4 regions of the Streptomyces sp. NPDC007157 genome follow, and region 3 is predicted to be linked to each of the others. Evidence: riboswitches for the same ligand, from Rfam matches in the RefSeq annotation. Region 3 holds a riboswitch; each other region holds the start of a gene.
What was found. Region 3 has a riboswitch for cobalamin ahead of ABZ642_RS12765 (cobalamin biosynthesis protein). Riboswitches for the same ligand answer to the same signal wherever they lie in the genome.
Positions count from the first base shown of each region.

Region 1: another riboswitch for cobalamin. It lies ahead of ABZ642_RS07090 (CbtB-domain containing protein); the one in region 3 lies ahead of ABZ642_RS12765 (cobalamin biosynthesis protein).
Region 2: another riboswitch for cobalamin. It lies ahead of metE (5-methyltetrahydropteroyltriglutamate--homocysteine S-methyltransferase); the one in region 3 lies ahead of ABZ642_RS12765 (cobalamin biosynthesis protein).
Region 4: another riboswitch for cobalamin. It lies ahead of ABZ642_RS01615 (hypothetical protein); the one in region 3 lies ahead of ABZ642_RS12765 (cobalamin biosynthesis protein).

Region 1 is NZ_JBEYFE010000003.1:342,238-346,878, forward strand. Features, by position in the region: gene pgm (phosphoglucomutase (alpha-D-glucose-1,6-bisphosphate-dependent)) at 1-1,576, opposite strand, end outside; gene ABZ642_RS07080 (hypothetical protein) at 1,941-2,108, shown strand; gene ABZ642_RS07085 (CbtA family protein) at 2,277-3,029, opposite strand; gene ABZ642_RS07090 (CbtB-domain containing protein) at 3,051-3,272, opposite strand; cobalamin riboswitch at 3,314-3,451, opposite strand; gene ABZ642_RS07095 (enoyl-CoA hydratase/isomerase family protein) at 3,635-4,641, opposite strand, start outside.
Region 2 is NZ_JBEYFE010000001.1:417,662-422,302, reverse strand. Features, by position in the region: gene ABZ642_RS01880 (endonuclease/exonuclease/phosphatase family protein) at 1-214, shown strand, start outside; gene metE (5-methyltetrahydropteroyltriglutamate--homocysteine S-methyltransferase) at 267-2,585, opposite strand; cobalamin riboswitch at 2,760-2,953, opposite strand; gene ABZ642_RS01870 (flavin reductase family protein) at 3,111-3,626, opposite strand; gene ABZ642_RS01865 (alpha/beta hydrolase) at 3,685-4,458, opposite strand; gene ABZ642_RS01860 (LLM class flavin-dependent oxidoreductase) at 4,557-4,641, opposite strand, start outside.
Region 3 is NZ_JBEYFE010000006.1:68,466-73,106, forward strand. Features, by position in the region: gene ABZ642_RS12755 (inorganic phosphate transporter) at 42-1,289, shown strand; gene ABZ642_RS12760 (hypothetical protein) at 1,309-1,536, shown strand; cobalamin riboswitch at 1,675-1,817, shown strand; gene ABZ642_RS12765 (cobalamin biosynthesis protein) at 1,917-2,900, shown strand; gene ABZ642_RS12770 (cobyric acid synthase) at 2,897-4,408, shown strand; gene cobN (cobaltochelatase subunit CobN) at 4,405-4,641, shown strand, end outside.
Region 4 is NZ_JBEYFE010000001.1:364,121-368,761, reverse strand. Features, by position in the region: gene ABZ642_RS01630 (stealth family protein) at 1-358, shown strand, start outside; cobalamin riboswitch at 410-570, opposite strand; partial or broken gene ABZ642_RS01625 (isocitrate lyase) at 574-1,041, opposite strand; partial or broken gene ABZ642_RS01620 (short-chain fatty acyl-CoA regulator family protein) at 1,041-1,511, shown strand; cobalamin riboswitch at 1,526-1,703, shown strand; gene ABZ642_RS01615 (hypothetical protein) at 1,757-1,960, shown strand; gene ABZ642_RS01610 ((2Fe-2S) ferredoxin domain-containing protein) at 1,938-2,345, shown strand; gene ABZ642_RS01605 (TetR family transcriptional regulator) at 2,564-3,229, opposite strand; gene ABZ642_RS01600 (DUF2993 domain-containing protein) at 3,345-4,049, shown strand; gene ABZ642_RS01595 (MMPL family transporter) at 4,227-4,641, shown strand, end outside.

The DNA of each region.
Region 1 (4,641 bases), on a different contig from region 3:
GGCCCTGGAAGGACTCGGCGTAGATCTTGTACACGTCCTCCGTGCCGGACGGGCGGGCCGCGAACCAGGCGTTCTCCGTGGTCACCTTGATGCCGCCGATCGCCGCGCCGTTGCCCGGCGCCTCGGTGAGCACCCCGGTGACCGGTTCGCCGGCCAGGGTCTCGGCGGTGACCTGGGCCGGGGAGAGCTTGGCGAGGAGGGCCTTCTCCTCACGGGTCGCCGGGGCGTCGATGCGGGCGTAGGCGGGCTCGCCGAAGCGCGCGGTCAGATCGGCGTAGTGCTCGGACGGGGTCTTGTCCGTCACGGCCGTGATCTCGGAGGCGAGCAGGGCGAGCAGGATGCCGTCCTTGTCGGTGGTCCACACCGAGCCGTCCCGGCGCAGGAAGGAGGCGCCGGCCGACTCCTCGCCGCCGAACCCGATGGCGCCGCTGACCAGTCCGTCCACGAACCACTTGAACCCGACGGGAACCTCGACCAGTTGCCGGCCGAGGTCGGCGGCGACCCGGTCGATCATCGAGGAGGAGACGAGGGTCTTGCCGACACCGGCGCCCGCCGCCCACTGCTCCCGGTGCCGGTAGAGGTAGGAGATGGCGACGGCCAGGTAGTGGTTGGGGTTCATCAGGCCGGCGTCACGGGTGACGATGCCGTGCCGGTCGGCGTCCGCGTCGTTGCCGGTGGCGACCCGGAACTCGTCCCGCTTCTCGATCAGCGAGGCCATCGCGTACGGCGAGGAGCAGTCCATGCGGATCTTGCCGTCCCAGTCCAGCGTCATGAACCGCCAGGTGGGGTCGGTGTACGGGTTGACCACGGTGAGGTCGAGGCTGTGCCGTTCGGCGATCCGGCCCCAGTAGGCGACGGAGGCCCCGCCGAGCGGGTCGGCGCCGATGCGCAGCCCGGACGCCCGGACCGCGTCCAGGTCGAGGACGCTGGGCAGGTCGTCGACGTACACGCCCATGAAGTCGTACCGACCGGTGGTGGGCGCGGCGAGCGCGCGCTCGTAGGGGAGGCGCTGTACGTCCTTCATCCCGTCGGCGATGATCCGGTTGGCGCGGTCCTGGATCCAGGAAGTGGCGTCGGAGGCGGCGGGGCCGCCGCTGGGCGGGTTGTACTTGAAGCCGCCGTCGGCGGGCGGGTTGTGCGAGGGGGTGACCACGACACCGTCCGCCAGTCCGGTCGTACGGCCGCGGTTGTGGGTCAGGATGGCGTGCGAGACGGCGGGGGTCGGCGTGTAGCCGTCGGCGCTGTCGATCAGGACGGTGACGCCGTTGGCGGCGAACACCTCCAGGGCGGTGACCTTGGCGGGCTCGGACAGGGCGTGGGTGTCGGCGCCCAGGAAGAGGGGACCGTCGGTGCCCTGACCGCTCCGGTACTCGCAGATGGCCTGGCTGGTGGCCGCGATGTGGTCCTCGTTGAACGCGGTCGTCAGCGACGATCCGCGGTGCCCCGAAGTGCCGAACGCCACCCGCTGGGCCGGGTCGGCCGGGTCGGGGTGCAGTGCGTAGTACGCCGTGACCAGCCGGGCCACGTCGACGAGGTCCTCCGGAGCCGCCGGCCGGCCCGCTCGCTCATGCGGCATGAGTCCACTTCCTCCGCAGTCGTTGATCGATCGCTGGACGCCCATCTTTCCTTGTCAGCGGCGGCGGACGCGAGTGCGGCACCGGCACCGGCACCGGCACCGAAGACACGGCGGGTTCACGGCTGGTTCACCGCAGCCGCGGCGCACCCGGGGCGCGCTGCTCGAAGATGCCGAGCAGCCGGTCGAGGACGGTGGCCCCACGTTCGGCGCGGGCCCAGGATACGGCGCTCGTACGGCAGGCGACGGGCGGTCGGCCGAACGGCTCCCCGACGGGCGCGGCGGACGTTCCGGAAGGCCTCCGGGGGGACATACTGAAAATCAGTCAACTCCCGCGCCCCCGGGGCACTCACGAGAGGCCGCACCCGTGGAGAACTCCCTCGCGCCCGCCGCCCAGGATCGCTACGACACCTATCTGAACCATGTGAGGCGCTGCCCCGACTGCCGCCCCGTGCGCTGCCGGACGGGGCAGGCACTGGTGCGTGCCTATCTGACGACCACCCGGGCGGAGCGATCCGAGACCCACAAGCACTGATCGCGCGGCGCTTCACCCCTCCTCGCCTTCACAGGCCACGCCGATCGGCAGGTCGCGGTACCGCACAGACCGAATCGATGAACTGGTCCCGGGAATGAAGGAGTTCGGGCGGAGAACGCGAGAGGGCCCCCGGATGGTTCCGGAGGGCCCTCACGTGCCGTGAATCGTTCAGTGTGCGGCGGGAACCGTCCGCCCGGCCGGAACCGTCGCCGGCTTGGGGTTGAGCTGCCGTTCCGCCAACTCGCCGAAGAGCAGGCCGAACCCGCCCCACAGCACCAGCTGGATGGCCAGCGCCGAGAGCCGGAACCGCCACAGCAGGGTGGCCGGGAAGTCCGTCGGCACCTCGTTGATGGTCGGCAGGAACTGGTACGCCAGTCCGATGACGACCGCGAACGCGGCCGCCGCGACCACGGTCGCCCACCAGGTGCCGAGGCTCGGCCGGAGCCGCTTGCCCAGGATGGTGGCGGCGACCGCCAGGAGCACGCTGAGCACCATCATCAGGAAGTACAGCGTGGTCCGCTTGCCGATGGTGTCCGGGTCGCCCACCGACGGCGGGTTGGCCGGGTACTTCAGGAAGGGCACGACGTACACGGCGAGCAGCGCACAGACGGACAGCAGCAGCGCCGTCGCCCGCGGCGAGAAGCGGCCGACGCGGCCCAGGGCGAAGGAGTAGGCGAGTGCCGCGATGCCGCCGAAGGCGACCCCGTAGACCAGCACACCGGTGGCCAGGCCCGCGGTGGACTGGAGAGAACGGGAGACGACCTCCATCTCGTGCTCGTGCGAGTGGGCGTCCTCGAAGCTGATCGCCTTGTCGACGTTCGGCTCACCGAGGAGGTAGGCGGCGACCAGGGCGAGCACACCGGCGGCGAGGCCGGCGAGCATGCCCCGCACCAGGAGGTTTCTTACCGTTGCGGAGTTCATGAGCGTGTGGCGTCCCTTGCGTCAGTGGCAGGGGAAGCCGAGGAGGTGGCGGGCGTCGTGCACCCACTCGTGGACGTCCGTGCCGCTGAACACGGAGGTGGCCCCCTGCTCGGCGCCGACGAAGTAGAGCAGGATGAGCATGAGGATGCCGAAGAAGACCGCCCAGGGAGCTATCGCGCTCAGCGGCAGCTTGGCGGGAACGACGGGGGTGGTGGCTGTCGGCTGCGCGACGGTCTGCGCCATGGCAGAACCTCCTCTGGGAGTTCGCGTCCCATCTCGGTGGTGCACTGGACGACTGCTACGGGTCTGACTCACGAGCTCCCAGGGGGCTCTCGCTTACAGTGGCGCGACCGTGCCGGACTTCCACCGGCTTCCGTTCTGTCGTCGTCGATATCGGACAGACCGTACCGCGTGTCAGGAGCACGGCCAAGACCGCACCATCAGGCGTGATCTTCATCTCGCGTCCGGTGGCCTGTTCTGGGGGTGCCGGGTCAGCGGTGACGGAACCCGCCGGTCGTTCGCCGGTCCAGGTAGCCCTGCGGCTGCATCTTCCCGGCGCCGGCGTTCGACGAGGATCGTCTCCTGCCCGGCGGCGACGGTACGGCTCACCAGGCCGCCTCCGTGGTGGTGTCGGGTCCGGCGAGGCCCAGTTCGCGTTCGCCGAGCGGAGCGAAGAACCGGTCGACGTCGGCGTCGGTGACCTCGGCGAGAGTGGCCGGGGACCAGCGCGGGTCGCGGTCCTTGTCGATGACCTGGGCACGGATGCCCTCCACCAGGTCGGGGGCGGCCAGGGCGGCGCAGGAGACGCGGTACTCCTGGTCGAGGACCCGCTCCAGCGGACCGAGCCGCCGGGCCCGGCGCATCGCCGCCAGGGTGACCTTCAGGGAGGTCGGCGACTTGGTGAGCAGGGTCTCCGCCGCCTCCTTCGCCGCCGGGTCGCCGTGGGCGAGCAGCCGCCGGACGATCTCCTCGACCGTGTCGGCGGCGTAGCAGGCGTCGATCCACTCGCGGTGGCGGGCCAGTTCGCCTTCCGGCGCCGGTCGCACGTGCCCGTCGAGCGCGTCGTGGACGGGTCGGTCGGCGAGGTCGGCGATCAGCCGCTCGATCCTGTCCGAGGGGACACAGTGGTCGGCGAGTCCGCACAGCAGGGCGTCCGCCGCGCCGATCTGAGCGCCTGTCAGCGCGAGGTGGGTGCCGAGTTCGCCGGGGGCGAGGGCGAGCAGGTAGGTGCCGCCGACGTCGGGGACGAAGCCGATACCGGTCTCCGGCATCGCGATCCGCGACCGCTCGGTGGCGATCCGGACGCTGCCGTGCGCGGAGACGCCGACGCCGCCGCCCATGACGATGCCGTCCATGATCGCGACATAGGGCTTGGGGTAGCGGGCGATCCGGGCGTTGAGGCGGTACTCGTCGCGCCAGAACTCCGCCGACACGGTGCCGCCCCCGGCGCGGACGTCCTCGTAGATGCTGCGGATGTCTCCGCCCGCGCACAGGCCGCGCTCCCCCGCGCCGGTGATGACGACGGTCTCGACGGCCGGGTCGTGCTCCCAGGCGGTGAGGGCCTCGGCGATGGACCGGACCATGGCGTGGGACAAGGCGTTGAGTGCCTTGG
Region 2 (4,641 bases), on a different contig from region 3:
GGTGTCCCAGCGTTACAGCTACGTCTACGACGGCAACAGCCAGACCCTGGACCACATCCTGACCAGCCCCTCCATCACCCGCTACGACTACGACGTCGTCCACATCAACTCCGAGTTCGCCGACCAGGCGAGCGACCACGACCCCCAGGTCGTCCGGATCGACGTGAAGAAGTGCGGCAAGAAGTCCCACCACCCGAAGCCGCACCAGAAGTGACGAGAACGGGCCGGGGCACCGAGGGCGCCCCGGCCCGGCTGGTCCGGTGCCGTCAGGAGCCGGGCAGCTCCTCACGGACCGTGCGGGCCGCGCTGACCAGGTTCTCCAGGGCGGCGCGGGTCTCGGGCCAGGCGCGGGTCTTCAGGCCGCAGTCGGGGTTGACCCACAGCCGCTCGGCGGGGATCGCCCTCAGGCCGGTGCGGAGCAGCCCGGCGGCCTCCTCCGCGCTCGGCACGCGCGGCGAGTGGATGTCGTAGACACCGGGTCCGGCCTCGCGCGGGTAGCCGTGCGCGGCGAGTTCGCGGGCGACCTGCATGTGCGAGCGGGCCGCCTCCAGGCTGATGACGTCCGCGTCCAGGTCGTCGATGGCCTGGACGATGTCGCCGAACTCGGCGTAGCACATGTGCGTGTGGATCTGGGTCCGAGGACGCACCCCGGCGGTGCTCAGCCGGAACGACTCGGTCGCCCACGCCAGGTAGTCCGGGCGGTCGGCGGCGCGCAGCGGCAGGGTCTCGCGCAGCGCCGGCTCGTCCACCTGGATCACCGAAGTCCCGGCCGCCTCCAGGTCGTTCACCTCGTCGCGCAGGGCGAGGGCGACCTGGCGGGCGGTGTCGCCGAGCGGCTGGTCGTCCCGGACGAAGGACCAGGCCAGCATGGTGACCGGACCGGTCAGCATGCCCTTGACCGGGCGGTCCGTGAGCGACTGGGCGTACGTCGTCCAGCGCACGGTCATCGGCTCGGGACGGGAGATGTCACCGGCCAGGATCGGCGGCCGCACGTACCGGGTGCCGTACGACTGGACCCAGCCGTGCCGCGTGGCCAGATACCCCGTCAGCCGCTCGGCGAAGTACTGGACCATGTCGTTGCGCTCGGGCTCACCGTGCACCAGGACGTCGATCCCGGACTTCTCCTGGAAGGAGATGACCTCCTGGATCTCGGCCCTGATCCGCTCCTCGTAGCCGGCCGTGTCGATCCGGCCCGTGCGCAGGTCGGCGCGCGCGGTGCGCAGTTCGCCGGTCTGCGGGAAGGAGCCGATGGTCGTGGTCGGCAGCAGCGGCAGCCCGAGGTGGGCACGCTGGGCGGTGGTCCGCTCGGTGTACGGCTGGGAGCGGCGGCCGTCGGCGTCGGTGATCGCGGCGGTGCGGGCGCGCACCGCCGGGTCCCGGGTGACGGCCGAGTTCTCGCGGGAGGCGAGGTCGGCCCGGTTCGCCGAGAGCCCGGCGGCGATGGTGTCGGTGCCCTGGGCCAGGCCCTTGGCGAGGGTGACGATCTCGGCGGTCTTCTGCTTCGCGAAGGCCAGCCAGCGCAGGATCTGCGGCTCGATGTCCCGCTCGGCCGCCGCGTCGAGGGGCACGTGGAGGAGGGAGCAGGAGGCGGCGACGTCGACCCGGTCGGCCAGGCCCAGCAAGGTGCCGAGTGTGGACAGCGACCCGGCGAGGTCGTTGACCCAGATGTTGCGGCCGTTGACGACACCCGCGACCAGCCGTTTGCCGGGCAGTCCGCCGACGGCGGCCAGCGCGTCCAGGTTGGCGGCGGCGGCCCCGGTGAAGTCCAGTGCCAGCCCCTCGACCGGGGCCTTGGCCAGCACCGGGAGTGCCTCGCCGAGGCGGTCGAAGTAGGAGGCGACCAGCAGTTTCGGGCGGTCGGGCAGGGCCCCCAGGTCGCGGTAGGCTCGCTCGGCGGCGTTCAGCTCGGCCGGGGTGCGGTCCTGGACCAGGGCGGGCTCGTCGAGCTGCACCCACTCCGCGCCGGCGGCGCGCAGGTCGGCGAGGACCTCGGCGTACACCGGGAGCAGCCGGTCGAGCAGGGTGAGCGGGTCGAAGCCGGCGGCCACGCCCGGGGCCGGCTTGGCGAGCAGCAGGTAGGTGACCGGGCCGACGAGCACCGGCCGGGCGGTGAGGCCGAGCGCGAGGGCCTCCCTCAGCTCGCCGACCTGCTTGCCGGAGTCGGCGGTGAAGACGGTGTCGGGGCCCAACTCCGGCACCAGGTAGTGGTAGTTGGTGTCGAACCACTTGGTCATCTCCAGCGGCGCCACGTCCTGGGTGCCGCGGGCCATGGCGAAGTAGCCGTCCAGCGCATCGGCGTCCACGGCGGCCCGGTGGCGGGCGGGGATCGCGCCGACCATCACGGTGGTGTCCAGGACGTGGTCGTAGTACGAGAAGTCGCCGGTGGGTACCTCGTGGATGCCGGCGCCGGCGAGCTGCCGCCAGTTGCTCCGGCGCAGGCCGGCGGCGGTGGCGCGGAGGGCGTCGGCGTCGACCCGGCCCTTCCAGTAGCCCTCGATCGCCTTCTTCAGTTCCCGGTTCGGTCCCTGGCGGGGGTAGCCGTACACGGTGGCCCGTGCTGCCGCGGCTGCGGACTTGGATGTCACGGAGATCTCCTTCGCGAGATGAATCCCTGAGATCCCGGAGACGGGACGAGAGCGCGAAGGGGCGACGAACCGGACGGAAACGACCCTGCACGGCACGGTCATCCGCCTGGTGTGTACGCCGACCCGCCCTCGAGGTCACCGGGATGTCCGCGCACGAGTGGTTCGCGCGCGGGCAGTTGGCAGGTCTTCGGACTCGCGGGCACGCCCTCCTGACGGAGGACACCTACCGGCCGTCGCTTCCCAGGTCCGTACGTCGGGCCCAGTGCGTATGACGGCGTTCGTTCCCACTCACCGCTGCGGGGCAGTCCCGGATTCCCACCGGGTTCCCTCTTGCGACGCATCCCGCCTGGCGGACGGGGCGAACCAGCTGCACCGGCCAGCCTAAGGGGTACCACCGCGGACAGCGGCGACAGGTGCGTCATCCGGATGGTGTGAGCCGCCCCACCGGCTCCGCCGCCCGCGCCGTACCTCGGTTGCTCCCGGCGGGCCGCGCTCACCCCGGCGGATGCGAGCGGGGGCGTGGTCTCACACCAGTGGATGCGCCGATGCGAAGGATCCGTTGTGGTGGACGAGGGCCGGGGCCTCTTCGACCACCGCGCCCGCGTCGATCTCGCCGACGACCAGCAGGTGGTCACCGATGGTCTGACGCAGGGTGATGCGGGCCGACAGCCAGCCGGTGACGTCGTCGAGGATGGGCAGCCCGTCCGGCTGCGCCCGCCAGCGCACCCCGGCGAACCGGTCGACCCCGCTGCGCGCGAACTGCCTCGCCAGAGCGGCGTTCGCGGTGCCGAGGACATGGACGGCGAAGCGGTCCGCGAGGCGCGCGGCGGGGGTGCTGGACGCGTCGAGGCCGATGCAGAACGAGACCAGGGCCGGCCGCAGGGAGACGGAGGTGAAGGAGGTGGCGGTGAAGCCGACGGGGCCCGCGAAGGTGATCACCGTGACTCCGGCGGCGTGCCGGCGCAGGGTGTCGCGCAGGAGGTCCGCGCCGTCGGGGGCGGTGGCCGTGGGCGACGGGCTTCGATGGAGCGGGGCGCTCATGCCCTTTCCTTTCGGTACGCAGCGGGAGGGGTGAGAGAGGGACCTGCGACGGCGGCCGTCACCAGGCGCTCGACTCCACCGCGATCGCGGGCACCAGCCCGGTGCGCAATGCCTCCAGGAAGGTCACGACCTCGGCCGCGACCGAGCGGTGCTGGAGGTCGTTGAGGACGTCGTGGTGGGCGTCGCGGACCACCGCCAGCCGGGAGCGGGACAGCGTCTTCGCGGTACGGGCCAGGGCGTCGCGGTCCGCGAGCGGGTCCGCGTCGCCGACGAGGAGCAGGGCGGGGACGGCGAGGTCCGCGTGGTAGGCCGCGTCGAGCAGGGCACCGGGCAACGGGGCGTCGAGCGTGCCCCGTTGCGCGTCCGGGTCGTTGCTGAGCACACCTCGGTGGGTCGGGCAGGACGTGCGGACATCGAGTTCGTCGTCCCAGCCGCCGCCGGTCCCGGCGGTACGGCCCGGGAGGCCCGCCAGTACGACTGCCCCCGGCCGCATGGCGGCGGCCGAGGAGCCGCCGAGGCCGAGCAGTGCCGCGACGGCCGCGGCACCGGAGTCGGCGCCCACCAGCACGAGTGGACCGGTCACTCCGCCTTCGGCGGCCGCCGTACCCGCCACGGCGGCGGCGAGCCGGTCGCCGAACCGGGCCAGCGAACCGTTCAGGTCGTCGGCGTCGATCTCGGGGCCGTCCACGACCCGGACGCGGTAGGCGTCGGCCGCGAGCCGCCTGCCGAGACGGTCGTAGGCGGCACGGCTCTCTCCCCGGCCGGGCACCACGACGACGGTGCCGCGGGTCAGGAGGCCCTCGGGGGCGTGGTAGTCGCTGTACTCGGTCATCTCGGGCTCCTGTGCGTGCGGGTGCGGGTGCGGGTTGCGGTGCGGGCGCGGTCGGGCCCGGATCGCGTCTTCGGGTGAGTGCTTCTCACGAGGCTCGGTCAGCCGTTCCCGAGCCGGCGCTCGTCGGTGTGCCGGTTGACCGGGATCGGCAGGCCGAGGTTGCCGCGCAGGGTGTCGGCCTCG
Region 3 (4,641 bases):
ACGGTCCAACGGCCGATGACCTCTAAAGATTGTCTGGGTAAATGGAAAACTTCTCGCTGATCCTCGCGATTGTGGTGGTGACCGCACTCGCGTTTGATTTCACGAACGGTTTCCACGACACCGCCAACGCGATGGCCACGACCATCTCGACCGGCGCACTCAAGCCCAAGATCGCGGTGACCATGTCGGCCGCGCTCAACCTGGTGGGCGCCTTCCTCTCCGTGGAGGTCGCCAACACGATCTCCAAGGGCCTCGTCGACGAGAACGGCATCCGCCCCGAGGTCATCTTCGCCGCCCTGGTCGGCGCGATCCTCTGGAACCTGGTGACCTGGCTGGTGGGTCTGCCCTCCAGTTCCTCGCACGCCCTGATGGGCGGTCTGATCGGCGCCACCGTCGCCTCCGCCGGCCTCGGCGCGGTCCACGGCGACGTGCTGGTCACCAAGGTCCTGCTCCCGGCGGTCGCCGCCCCCGTCGTCGCGGGCCTCGCGGCGATGCTCGCCACCCGCCTGTCGTACACGATCGGCAAGAACGCCGACGACAACGCCACCCGCAAGGGCTTCCGCGCCGGTCAGATCGCCTCCGCCGGCCTGGTCTCCCTCGCGCACGGCACCAACGACGCGCAGAAGACGATGGGCATCATCACCCTCGCGCTGATCGCGGGCGGCTCCATCGCCCCCGGCTCGAACCCTCCCACCTGGGTCATCCTCTCCGCCGGCCTCGCCATCGCCCTCGGCACCTACATCGGCGGCTGGCGGATCATCCGCACCATGGGCAAGGGCCTGACCGACCTCCAGCCGCAGCAGGGCTTCGCCGCCCAGACCAGCGCGGCCACCGCCATCCTGGCCTCCTCCCACCTCGGCTTCTCCCTCTCCACCACACACGTCGTCTCCGGTTCCGTGATGGGCGCGGGCCTGGGCCGCAAGGGCGGCACGGTCCGCTGGTCCACCGCGACCCGCATGATGGTCGCCTGGGTGCTCACCCTCCCCGCGGCCGCGGTGGTCGGCGCGCTCGCCGAGTCCGTGACGGACCTCGGCGACTGGGGCACGGCGGTCGTCGCCGTCTTCCTCGTCGCCTCCAGCGCCACGATCTGGAAGCTCTCCCGCCGCGAGGTCGTGGACAGCGCCAACGTCAACGACGGCACGGAGCCGGCCGGTGTGGTGACCGCGGCGATGGCCGCCGTGTCCCCGCCGCCCGCGGGCACGGTGACCGACGACCTCACCGCCACGATCCCGTCCCCCGCCCCGTCACCCGCGCCGGCCGCCGCCACCGACCCGGCCGCGACCGTCTGACCCCCGAGGAAGAACCGACATGAACATCGACTGGGCAGCCATCGGCTCCGTCTTCGGCGTCAGCCTCGTGGTCACCGTGGGCATGGTGGCCCTCTTCACCCTCGGCATCAAGGGCCTCTCCGCCCGCGAACGCGCCATGGCCCAGGGCAATTCCGCGGCCCTGGCCGTGACCGCCGCCTACCTGTGCTTCGCCGCCTGCGCGGCCGCGGTGGCCTACGGCATCCACCTGATCGTGGCCAAGGCCTGACCCAGACCTGAACAGAGCCGAGGAAGGCTCCTCTCCGACTCGCTCGGGAGGAGCCTTCGGCATGTCCCACCAGCCCCGCAGGACCACCGGTGTGGGCCTTCCCACACACTCCCCTCGCAGGTCAACGGCAAGTTGACTGGTCTTCCGGGGGCATGGTGGACTTCCGGAGCCAAGTACGGCGCCAAGAGAGGAAGCCGGTGTGAATCCGGCGCGGTCCCGCCACTGTCACCGGGGTAGCAATCCCCGGGAGCCAGGAACTCTCACCGCCGGTCTCGTCGAACCAGGGCGTGGACACCCTGAGTGAGGACATATCTCCATGCGCGGCTGCCGTTCGAGGTTGAGTACCAGGCCCGTTCCCGCCCCCGCGGCGGGCTGAGCCGATGGGTGCCGGTCGCGTCTTCGCGTACGGCGCCGCCGCCGGCCTTCTCGGCGATCTGCTGCTCGGCGATCCGCGCCGCGGGCATCCGGTCGCCGCGTTCGGACGGGCGGCCGGTGCCGTCGAACGAGCGCTGTGGCGGGACCACCGCGGGTGGGGCGCGCTGCACACCGCCGTCTGCGCCGGCGGCGCCGTGACTCTGGGTGCCCTGGCCCAGCGGGTCGTACGACCGTCCACCGCCGCTTCCGTCGCGCTCACCGCGACCGCCACCTGGGCCGTCGTCGGGGGCACCTCACTCGCCCGCGAGGCCGGCGTCATCGGGCGCGCCCTCAGGACGGGGGACGTCGAGGCCGCCCGGGCCCGGCTGCCGCATCTGTGCGGACGGGATCCGCAGGCCCTGGACGCCGACGGGATCGCCCGGGCCGTCGTGGAGTCCGTCGCCGAGAACACGAGCGACGCGGTCGTGGGTGCGCTGGTGTGGGGGGCCGTGGGCGGGGTGCCGGGGCTGCTCGGGTTCCGGGCCGTCAACACCCTGGACGCCATGGTGGGTCACAAGTCGGCCCGGTACCGGCGGTACGGGTGGGCCTCGGCGCGGCTGGACGACGTGGCGGGGTGGCCGGGGGCACGGCTCACCGCCGTGCTGGCCGCCGTCGCCGGAGACGACGCCAAGGGGGCCGTGCGGGCCTGGCGGTCCGACGCGGCGAAGCACCCGAGCCCCAACGCCGGGCCGGTGGAGGCGTCGTTCGCGGGGGCGCTCGGGGTACGGCTCGGCGGGACGTTGTCCTACGGCGGGCGGGTCGAGCATCGGCCGGTGCTGAACGGGAAGGGGCGTGCGGTGGAAGTCGCGGACATCGAGCGGGCGGTGCGGTTGTCACGGCGGGTGGGGTGGCTGGCGTTCGGGGCCGGCGCGGCCGGGGCCCTGGTGCGGGAGGCGCTTGCACGGCGCCCGGCACAGCGCTCCGCACAGCGGTCGGGACGGGCGTCGTGAACGGCGGCGGCCTCCTCGTGGCCGGTACCACCTCCGACGCCGGCAAGAGTGTCGTCACCGCCGGTATCTGCCGGTGGCTGGTACGGCAGGGCGTCAAGGTCGCGCCGTTCAAGGCGCAGAACATGTCCCTCAACTCCTTCGTCACGCGCGAGGGCGCCGAGATCGGGCGGGCGCAGGCCATGCAGGCGCAGGCCTGCCGCATCGAGCCGACCGCGCTGATGAACCCCGTGCTGCTCAAGCCGGGCGGCGAGCAGAGCAGCCAGGTAGTGCTGCTCGGCAAGCCGGTCGGTGAGCTGAGTGCGCGCGGCTACCACGGCGGGCGGCAGCAGAAGCTGCTCGGGACCGTGCTCGACTGTCTCGCCGAGTTGCGGGGCACGTATGACGCGGTGATCTGTGAGGGGGCGGGCAGTCCGGCGGAGATCAACCTGCGCCGGACCGACATCGTGAACATGGGGATCGCGCGCAACGCGCGGATCCCGGTGCTCGTCGTCGGTGACATCGACCGCGGGGGCGTGTTCGCCTCCTTCTTCGGCACCGTCGCCCTGCTCTCGCCGGAGGACCAGGCCCTCGTCGCCGGGTTCCTCGTCAACAAGTTCCGGGGCGACGTCTCCCTGCTGGAGCCCGGCCTCGACATGCTGCACGGCCTCACCGGGCGGCACACCTACGGCGTGCTCCCCTTCCGGCACGGGCTCGGGATCGACGAGGAGGACGGGCTGAGGGTCTCGCTGCGCGGGACCGTCCGGGAGTCGAACACGGCCCCGCCCGTCGGTGCGGACGTCCTGCGGGTCGCCGTCTGTGCCATCCCCCTGATGTCCAACTTCACGGACGTGGACGCGCTGGCCGCCGAACCGGGTGTCGTGGTGCGGTTCGTGGACCGCCCGGAGGAGCTCGCCGACGCCGATCTCGTCGTGGTCCCGGGCACCCGGGGCACGGTCCGGGCCCTGGAGTGGCTGCGGGAGCGGGGACTCGCGGAGGCGCTGAAGCGCAGGGCCGCCGAGGGGCGGCCGGTGCTCGGCATCTGCGGTGGCTTCCAGATCCTCGGGGAGCACATCGAGGACGAGGTCGAGAGCAGGCGCGGACAGGTGGCCGGTCTGGGTGTCCTGCCCGTCCGGGTGCGGTTCGCCCGGGAGAAGACCCTCACCCGGCCCGTCGGCGAGGCCCTCGGCGAGCGCGTCGAGGGGTACGAGATCCATCACGGGGTCGCCGAGGTCACCGGCGGGGACCAATTCCTGGACGGCTGCCGGGTCGGGCCGACCTGGGGCACCCACTGGCACGGCTCCCTGGAGTCGGACGGCTTCCGCCGGGCCTTTCTGCGCGAAGTGGCGGCCGCCGCGGGCCGCCGGTTCGTGCCGGCCCCCGACACCTCGTTCGCCGCGCTGCGCGAGGAGCAGCTCGACCGGCTCGGCGACCTGATCGAACACCACGCGGACACCGACGCGCTCTGGCGGCTCATCGAGTCGGGCGCGCCACAAGGACTGCCTTTCATCCCACCGGGAGCGCCCGCATGAGCACTGTGTTGTTGTTGTCGACCGCCGACACCGATCTGCTGGCGGCCCGGGCCGCCTCCGGTGCCGGCTACCGGATCGGCAATCCGACGCGCGTCGACGTCACGGAGGAGCTGCCCGCGCTGATCGAGGGCGCGGACATCGCCGTCGTACGGCTGCTCGGCGGCAAGCGGGCCTGGGAGGACGGGCTCGCCGCGCTCCGGGCGTCCGGGGTGCCGACCGTGCTGCTCGGCGGC
Region 4 (4,641 bases), on a different contig from region 3:
CACCTCCGACGTGGCCCCCGCGTCCACGCTCCACCACCACTGGGCGATGGCAACCGGCCGGGCCGTCCCCGCCGACTACCGCTTCCGCTACGTCCAGCTGGGCACACCGGACATGGGCCGCCGCCTGGCCCGCCTCACGGCCGGCGAGGACATCGACTTCTTCTGCCTCAACGACGTGGACACGCCCCCGGAGACCAGACCGGCCGCCCAGGCCGCGATCCGCACCTTCCTGGAGCGGAAGTACCCGTTTCCGAGCCGCTTCGAAGGAGCACCCCGCAGCACCACCCGCCCTGTCGCACCGCTCACGACGGGAGTCCCCTCCCAGCCGACGCGGGAGGAAGCACAGCGCCGTGAGTGAACAGGCCCGGAACCGAGCCCGGACCCCACCGAGGCGGCCGGCCGGAACACGGGAAGAATGTTCCGCACGCCCTGGTCTGCGTAGTGGCCGAGGTTGTTGGTGCGTATGACGGCGGTCGTTCCCGCTCACCGCTGCGGGGCAGTCCCGGATTCCCACCGGGTTCCCTCTTACGGCACCCCGTCTGGCGGACGGGGCGAACCAACTGCTCCGGCCACCTACGGGCTGTCACTCCGCCGGGGAGGGGATCCTCCAGCATCCGGAAGGTGCCGCGGAACGCCTGCGTGGACCGCCTCGGCGAACTCGCGGGCCTGGGCGAGGTCCGGGGTGCCGGTCTCGACCCAGATCAGGTCGGCGTACGGGGCGTGGGCGAGCCCGCGGGCGATGACCGGGGTCATGCCGTTGCGGACCCGGTAGAAGCCCTCGGAGGTGCGTTCGCCGGTGACGAACTCGGCGTCGCGCTCGTCCACGTCGGTGGTCAGGAGGGTGGCGGCCAGGGCGTCGGTGCGGGCGATGACGACGGTCGGGACGTCGGCGATGTCGGCGGCGAGACGGGCCGCGTTGAGGGTGCGGATGTGCTGCGCGGTGGGGACGAGGACCTTGCCGCCGAGGTGTCCGCACTTCTTCTCGGAGGCGAGCTGGTCCTCGTAGTGGATGCCGGCCGCGCCCGCCGCGATCATCGCACGGCGTCCCCTTCTCCTTCGTCCGCGTCGACCGGGCCGGCAACCTGTCCAAGCGCCAGTCGGCGACCGGCTTCCACTTCTCCCGGGCCGGCGGCACCTGCCCGCTGTGGAACGTCTACGAGGCGTTCGCCGCCCCCGGCCGCATCCACGTCCAGATCGCCTAAATGCCCGACGGACAGCGGTACTTGTGGACGGCCCGCGCGATCACCCGGCACCGCGGCGGCTGGGGCGAACCCGGCAGGACCTACGCCATCGGCCTCGGCTGCGAGATCCGCCACGCCCACCGCCTCGTCCACGCCGACGGCCTCGACCTCACCAACGCCTCCGCCGCCACCCCCATCGGCATGGGCTGCCGCGTCTGCGAACGCCTCGACTGCGCCCAGCGGGCGGTGCCACCGCTGGGGCGTCCACTGCTCATCGACCAGAACACCAGCACGTTCGTGCCGTACCCGGTGACCGAGCACACGGTCTGACCGTATGACGGACTTGATAGCCTCAGCGGGCCAGTCGAGCCACATCCGAGGCCAGGGAATCCGGTGCGAATCCGGAACTGACGCGCAGCGGTGAGGGGGACGGGCGGGGCCCGCACGCCACTGGGAGACCGGGAAGGCGCCCCGACCGGACGAACCCGAGTCCGAAGACCCGCTGGCACCTCCGCGCCCCGGTGCGGAGGACATCCGTAGGCCAGGCTCCGCGTACGAGCCCCGACCCCCGAGGCATGCCCGTGTTCTCCTGCGCTCTCGCCCAGGAACCCCGCGAACTCCTCCTCGACGAACCCACCGACCACCTCGACATCCGGCACCTCGCCGAGGTCACCCACCCTCCCGGCCACCCCGTGATCCGCTTCCTGCGGCCGGCGGCCACAGCGACGGGATCTCCCCGGAAGAGGAGCACGACGAGTGACGTCCGATCAGCGCCCTGAAGAAGCCCGCACGGAGCACACCCCCGCCGGACGGGCGCCGTGCCGCGTCGTCGTCTGCCGGGACTGCTGCTGCGGAACTGTGAAAGTGCCCGGAGTGGATCACGCCCAGCAGATCGCGCACCTGACCGAGAAGGTCCCCGTACGCGTCTCGGACTGCCTCGACGTCTGCGAGCACGCCAACGTGATCGTCGTCCAGCCCTCCGCCGCCGCCCGCGCCACCGGCGCCCGCCCGGTCTGGCTCGGCCTCGTCAACGATCAGGACGCCACCGAGGACATCGCCCGCTGGGTGCGGGCCGGCGGCCCCGGCGTCGCCCCATGCCCCGACATCCTCGACCTCTACGTCTTCACGCCGCCCCGGAGGGTGCGACGAGAACGAGGCAACTGAGCGACGAGGGAAAGCCCGAGGACCCGGTACCCGGGGCTCCGCCGGGAAGACGGGAGCGGGAGTACCGCGGCAGTCCGGCTCGGGGACGGTGAGAACGACGTCCCCGCGTTCCTGCTGCGTCCAGACCACCCGCGACCGCGGCATGAAGGCGTACGCCTTACCCGAGCGGCTGATCAGGCAGTTCGGACGGTCCGCGGGATTTCCCGCGGAGGTCGGCCCTACGCGGCGCCCCGCAGAACCTCGAACGCTTCCGTCAGCAGCGCGGCGAAGTCGTCGACGGAGCGATGGTCCGCGTCCCCGGTGCCGTCGTAGGAGTAGGCGATCAGGGCACCGCGGACGGCGGCGACCGCCGCGCGGGCCAGTACCGAGGCGCGCAGTGCGCGCCTGTGGGGCGGCTCGTCGGGCGCCTGCCGCGCGAAGCGCGTCTCGAGTGCGTCGGCGATGCCGTCCTCGAAGGAGGTCAGCACGTGGGTGCGCGGCGCGTTGCCCGACAGGGAGCGGGGCGGTGCGCCGACGAAGAGGATGGCCAGTCCCGAGTCCAGCTCCGCGGCGGCTGTGAGCAGGCCGTTCAGGACGGCGGAGAGCGGGGGCTCTGCCGAGGGCCGCAGGGGGATCTCCCTCTTCAACAAGGGCACCAGGTCGAGGATCTCGGCGAAGATCAGGTCTTCCTTCGAGGGGAAGTAGCGGAAGAAGGTGCGCTCGGTGACCCCGGCCGCCGCGGCGATGTCCTTGACCGCCGTCTCCTGGTAGCCGTGCTCCGCGAACATGCGGGCGGCCGCCTGCTGCAGTGCCTGGCGGGTGGCGGCCTTCTTCCGGGCCCTCCGCCCCTCCTCGGGTCCGCTTTCCACGTCGACGGACTCCGCGCGCATGCCCTGCTCGTTCACGCCCTCATCCTGTCACGCACCGCAGGCACCGTTCTGTCGCGTTCATGCCCGTCGCGTTCATGCTGCCGCGGTCCTGAAAACTGTCAGTCCTGACACTTTGTGTATCGTGTCAGTCATGACACTTTTTCGCGGTCTAGTGCGCCGGGCCCGGTCGCGGCCCCGCACCGCGGTCGCCGCGGTCACCGTCCTCGCCCTGGCCGGCGCCGCGGGCGCGGCCGAGCTGACGGTCCGCGGCCGGATGGCCGACCGGTTCGCCACCGCGGCCGAGAAGCGGCTGGGGGAGACCCCCGACGTCGGCCTGGGCGGCACACCGGCGCTGTGGCAGCTGGCCCGGGGCATCTGTCCCGAGGTCGAACTGGAGGCCGACGGGGCGTCCGTGAACCAGTTTCACGATCTCGACATCGATGCCCGGCTCCGCGACGTCCGCCCCCGCGCAGGCGTCGTCACGGTGCGGTCGACCACCGTGGACGTCGGGATAGGCACCGGGTCACTCACCGGCGACCAGTTGCGGCAGATGAACGGCACGATGGCGGCCGACCCCGCGAGCGGACGGCTGATCGTCCGCGCCGGCCCCGGAGGCGCGGTCACCATTCCCCTGAAGCCCTCCCTGCACGGCACGTCGATCGAGATCACTCCCGAGCAGCCCACCTTCAACGGCAACCCCCTGCCCGAGGCCCTGTCGGAAAAGCTCACCGAAAAGGCCCGGCGCACCGTTGAACTGGCCGATCTGCCACTGGAGTTGAAGCCGCAGCGGCTCACCGTCACCGACGACGGCCTGAGCCTGTCCCTCCGCGGCGGCCCCGCCACCCTCGACGCCTGACCCACCGATGTCCCCTCGGCCCGCCGCCTTCGACGCCTGACCCATCGGTGCCCCCGGCGGCCCGCCGCCTTCGACGCCTGACCCACCGGCGCCCCCAGACGGTCCGGCCCGCCTCTCCGGTCCTGATCCCCGGACGTGCCGCTCGCACCTCGTCACCCCCCTCAAGGAGCACGACTCATGGCTTCCCTGCTCTACCGGCTCGGCCGCGGTGCCTTCCGGCACCGACGTTCCGTGCTGGCCGCATGGCTGGCGGTGCTGGCCGCAGTGATCGCCTGTCTGGTCGCCTTCGGCGGCCAGACCGACGACGAGTTCACCATCCCGGGCTCGGAATCCCAGCAGGCCATGGACACCCTGAAGGCGTCCCTGCCCGCCGCGGCCGGAACCAGCGCGCAGATCGTGTTCGTCGCGCCGAAGGGACACGAGATCACCGAGCCGCGGTACGCGTCCGTGGTCAGCGCCACGATGGCGAAGGCCGGCAAGGCACCCCAGGTCGCCGCGGTCACCGACCCCATACAGAGCAGGACGATCTCGCCCGAGCACACGACCGCGCTCGGCCAGGTGCGGTACCCGGTCGGCAAGGCCGACCTGGCGG